DNA from 2 places in the Pseudoclavibacter sp. VKM Ac-2867 genome. Region 2 is predicted to be linked to the other one. Evidence: riboswitches for the same ligand, from Rfam matches in the RefSeq annotation. Region 2 holds a riboswitch; the other holds the start of a gene.
The links. Region 2 has a riboswitch for thiamine pyrophosphate ahead of ITJ67_RS16420 (ECF transporter S component). Riboswitches for the same ligand answer to the same signal wherever they lie in the genome.
Positions count from the first base shown of each region.

Region 1 (2,190 bases), on a different contig from region 2:
GCCGAGGTCGGCGGTCGATGCGCGCTCGAGGGTCTCCAGGAACTCCGCCGGGTCGCGGCGCCCGAAGTGCGTGTGGTCCGACCCGATCGAGAGTCGAGCCTGCCAGCCGGCGCGACCCTCGCTCGTGTAGTCGAGCGTCGCCACAGCCTTGGAGACGTGGAAGGGCTCGGTGTGCGTCGTCGTGACGGTCGGGATGAGACCGATGCTGTGGGTCACGGGGGCTACCCGCGAGGCGATGAGCAGCGCATCCAGTCGACCCCGAACCTCGTCGGTGCGATCGTCGTCGTGCAGCCGCTCGGACGACTGCAGCGCCAACGAGTCCTCGATGGATACGAAGTCGAGGAGCCCCTGCTCGGCGAGCTGGACGAGCCCCACCCAGTAGTCGGGCGTGAAGAGCTCGTCCGGACGAGCGCTCGGCTCCCGCCAGGCGGCCGGGTGGAGGCCGGCGCCATCGAGTGCGACGCCGAGGTGGATTCGGGGTGGGTTCGTCATGGTCTGACGCTAGGTGGCGCCTCGCGGCGGGACCACGGCGCCTGACGCACCCCGTTACGCGTCGCAACGTGGGGACATGTTCGTGGAGGCTCCTCGCACCAGAGGCGAGCATCATCGGGGCATGGCTATCAAGGGCGTACTTGCGCAGATCACCGTGTCCGACCTGGCTCAGGCTACGGAATATTACGGCAGGCTCTTCGGCCGCGGCCCCGACGAGAATCCGATGCCCGGACTTCTGGAGTGGCACTTCACAAGCGAAGCCGGCCTGCAGCTCTGGGCCGACTCGAGCCGCTCGGGCAGATCCACGGTGGTGTTCACCGAAGACGACCTCGCCGGTGTCGCCGAACGGCTCGACGCGGCCAGGATCGAGCACGGCGGAATCGAAGACGCCACTCACTTCCAGATCCTCCAGGTGCTCGACCCGGAAGGCAACCACGTGGTCTTCACGAGCGCAGGGAGCTAGGCGCGAACTGCGCCGGGGCTACAGTGTGGCCGTGCACGGGAGCCCGATGAGTCGGGCTGAGAGGGAGTACTCGAACTCCGACCGTTGAACCTGATCTGGGTAATGCCAGCGAAGGGAGTCAACCCACCCGTGCCGTCACGCTCCGACGGAAGGCACGCACATGGAAACCATCACCCAGGACCCGCTCGCATTCGGGGTGGGCGCACGAGTCACCGTCTCGGTCATGTCCGACCGATACGTCGACGTGATCCTCGCCGCACTCGACGCCGCGGACGCTTCCGGCCTCGTGCTCGAGACGGGCGACGTGAGCACCTACGCGGGCGGCGACGAGCAGTCACTGCTGCGCTGGCTCACCGACCTCTCGCAGCACATCGCGGCGACGGGACTGCACGCCTCCATCCAGGTGCTGCTGTCTCGCGGCTGCCCCGGCGAGGCCGTGTGCGATCTGCCGGGAGGCGCCGGCCCCAGGCGAGTGGATGCGCCCCGCGGCCGGAGGTCTGGCAGCTTCGCGAGTGCGGAGTGGGCGCTCTACCCCCTCGAGGATGCGGGCTCGGCGGAGCGGACGCCCGACCACATGCGCGAGATCTACGCGGCCATAGAGACGGCGAAGGCGAGCGGCACGTTCGTAGCCTCCGAGCACTTCGTGACGAAGCTCAGCGGCGACCTCGGGCGCGTGCTCGAGACGGTCGCGGTCGCCTGGGCGGGGGTCGGGGCGCACGTGCAGCATGTGACGAGCCACCTCACGATCTCGCTGAACAGCCCCAGCCACGCAGGCGGCCAGGCAGACACAGCAGTTGACTCGGCATTCGACGCAGCAGCCGAGGCCCGCGCATGAGCCTCAAGCTGCGAGACATCGTGCTCATGGTCGTGCTCGGCACGGTCTTCGGCTTCCTGTACTGGGCGCTCGTGCAGGCGTGGACTGCGCTCTCCATCGCGATGGGGCCGGCCGGCGACCTCGCCCAGCACTTCCTCTTCGGCGGCTGGCTGCTCGTCGCGCCCATCGCGATCGCCATCATCCGCCGGCCGTTCGTCGGTGTCATCGCGGAGGTGCTCGCCTCCGTCATCGAGGTCGTGTTCCTCGGCTCTGCCGTCGGCCCCCTGCTCTTCGTCGCCGCCGCCATCCAGGGCATCGGCAGCGAGCTGCCGTTCGCGCTCGGCCGGTACCGGAAGTACGGCTGGCTGCGGTACGCGATCTCCGGCGCGCTCGGCGCCGGCCTCGTGTTCTTCTACTCGGC
Region 1 covers NZ_JADKSL010000001.1:460,382-462,571, reverse strand. The annotation lists gene ITJ67_RS02020 (LLM class flavin-dependent oxidoreductase) at 1-492, opposite strand, end outside; gene ITJ67_RS02015 (VOC family protein) at 614-955, shown strand; TPP riboswitch at 981-1,090, shown strand; gene ITJ67_RS02010 (YkoF family thiamine/hydroxymethylpyrimidine-binding protein) at 1,116-1,790, shown strand; gene ITJ67_RS02005 (ECF transporter S component) at 1,787-2,190, shown strand, end outside.
Region 1: it holds a riboswitch for thiamine pyrophosphate, as region 2 does, so the genes downstream of both, ITJ67_RS02010 (YkoF family thiamine/hydroxymethylpyrimidine-binding protein) here and ITJ67_RS16420 (ECF transporter S component) in region 2, are expected to answer to the same signal.

Region 2 (2,190 bases):
GCATGAGCTCGATGGCGGTGACGCCGAGCCGCTTGAGGTGCTCCACGATCGCGGGGTGCGCGATGCCGGCGTACGTGCCGCGGATCTCCTCCGGCACGTCCGGGTGCAGCTCGGTGAGCCCCTTGACGTGCGCCTCGTAGATGAGGGACTCGTTGTAGGGGATGCCGGGCTTACGGTCGCCAGCCCAGTCGAAGTAGGGGTTGATGACAACGCCCTTCATCATGTGGGGCGCTGAGTCGAGGTCGTTGAACGAGTCGGGGTCGCCGAAGTTGTAGCTGAAGAGCGACTGGTCCCAGTCGATGTCGCCCGTCGTCGCCTTCGCGTACGGGTCGAGGAGGAGCTTCGCCGGGTTGCAGCGGCTTCCGTTGATCGGGTCGTAGTCGCCGTGCATCCGGTAGCCGTACTGCTGGCCTGGCTGCACGTGAGGGAGGTAGGCATGCCAGACGTGCGCGTCCTGCTCGTGGAGCCTCACCCGTTCCTCGTTGCCGTCGTCATCGAAGAGGCACAGCTCGACCTTGTGGGCGGCCTCGCTGAAGATCGCGAAGTTGGTGCCACTTCCATCGAACGTCGCTCCGAGGGGGTAGGCATTTCCGGGCCACGTTTTCATGCACGCTCCTATTGCTTCATCGAAGAACATCGCGTGTGGATGCAGGCACTAAAGCTACCAAAGGGTGGGAGCGCTCTCGCCCGCAAGCACACAGGACTTCTCCTGGTTGGCAGGCATGTCGACGACCTACGCTGGCCGCATGACGAACCTCACACAGAACCTCACGGACTCGGTCAAGAAGCTCGGCGTCACACTCGCCTATGGCGAGAAGGTGGAACTCGGCAAGTCCACGATCCTTCCGGTCGCTCTCGTCTCGTACGGCTACGGCGGTGGTGAGAGCACTGAGGAGGGTCAGGAGAACTCGTCGGGCGGCGGTGGCGGCGGGATGGCCGTGCCGGTCGGCGCGTACGTCGATGACGAGTTCGGCACGAGCTTCCGTCCGAACATCATCACGCTGCTCGTCGTGTCGATTCCGCTGGTGTGGACGGTCGGGCACGCCCTCCCGCGACTCATCAAGGCGCTCAAGAAGTAGCTCCGGCCGCGGTACGGCCTATACTCGGGGTGTTCACGGGAGTCCGGTAGTCCGGGCTGAGAGGAAGGCTCAAGCCTTCGACCGTCAAACCTGATCTGGGTAATGCCAGCGCAGGGAGGCACATCTCCGAGCAGGGTCGCCCACGGCTCTGCGCCCGTGCACTTTCACTCGAAAGGGCACACAGCATGACAACTTCCTCGACTCCATCTCCGACTGCGGCAGCGCAGGTTCCGGCTCAGGCGAAGGCGCCGAAGAGCCGCTTCCGCTGGCGGGTCATCGACATCGTCACGGCGGCCGTTCTCGGTGTCGCGACGGGCCTCATCTTCATCTTCTGGAACAGCGTCGGCTACGCCTGGTTCGTGGCGATGGATGCGTTCACTCCGGGGATCGGCGGCATAGCGGTCGGCATCTGGCTGCTCGGCGGCGTGCTGGGCGGGCTCATCATCCGCAAGCCGGGGGCTGCGCTCTTCGTCGAGGTGCTCGCGGCGTGCGTCTCCATGCTGCTCGGCAGCCAGTGGTCGATCGAGACCGTCTACTCGGGTATCGCGCAGGGCCTCGGTGCCGAGCTCATCTTCGCGCTCTTCCTCTACAGGCGCTTCGGTCTGAGCGTCGCGATGCTCGCGGGCGCGGGTGCTGCCGTGGCCGCGTGGGTGCTCGAGCTGTTCCTCAGCGCGAACATCGAGAAGGGCCCTGAATTCCTGACGATCTACCTCGTCGCCGTCGTGGTCTCAGGTGCGGTCCTGGCCGGAGTCGTCGGCTGGCTGCTCACGCGAGCGCTCGCCGCGACGGGCGCGCTGAACCGCTTCGCGGCGGGCAGAAGCGCGAAGCGAATCGGCTAGCGCTCGTGGGCGCGAGAGTCGAGGCGAGGGGGTGGGGCTGGCGCCACGCCGACCGGGCGAAGCTGGCGGTCAGCCAGCTCGACCTGACGATCGAGCCCGGAGAAGCTGTGCTGCTGCTCGGGCCGTCGGGGGCGGGCAAGTCGACGCTCCTGGCGGCTCTTGCCGGGGTGCTCGGCGACCACGAGGACGACGGGCAGGAGCTCGGCTCGCTGCTGGTCGACGGCAGGCATCCGACGGATGCCCGCGGCGCGGTGGGGCTGGTCCTGCAGGAT
Region 2 covers NZ_JADKSL010000020.1:34,820-37,009, forward strand. The annotation lists gene glgX (glycogen debranching protein GlgX) at 1-607, opposite strand, end outside; gene ITJ67_RS16415 (hypothetical protein) at 747-1,079, shown strand; TPP riboswitch at 1,104-1,213, shown strand; gene ITJ67_RS16420 (ECF transporter S component) at 1,265-1,918, shown strand; gene ITJ67_RS16425 (ABC transporter ATP-binding protein) at 1,924-2,190, shown strand, end outside.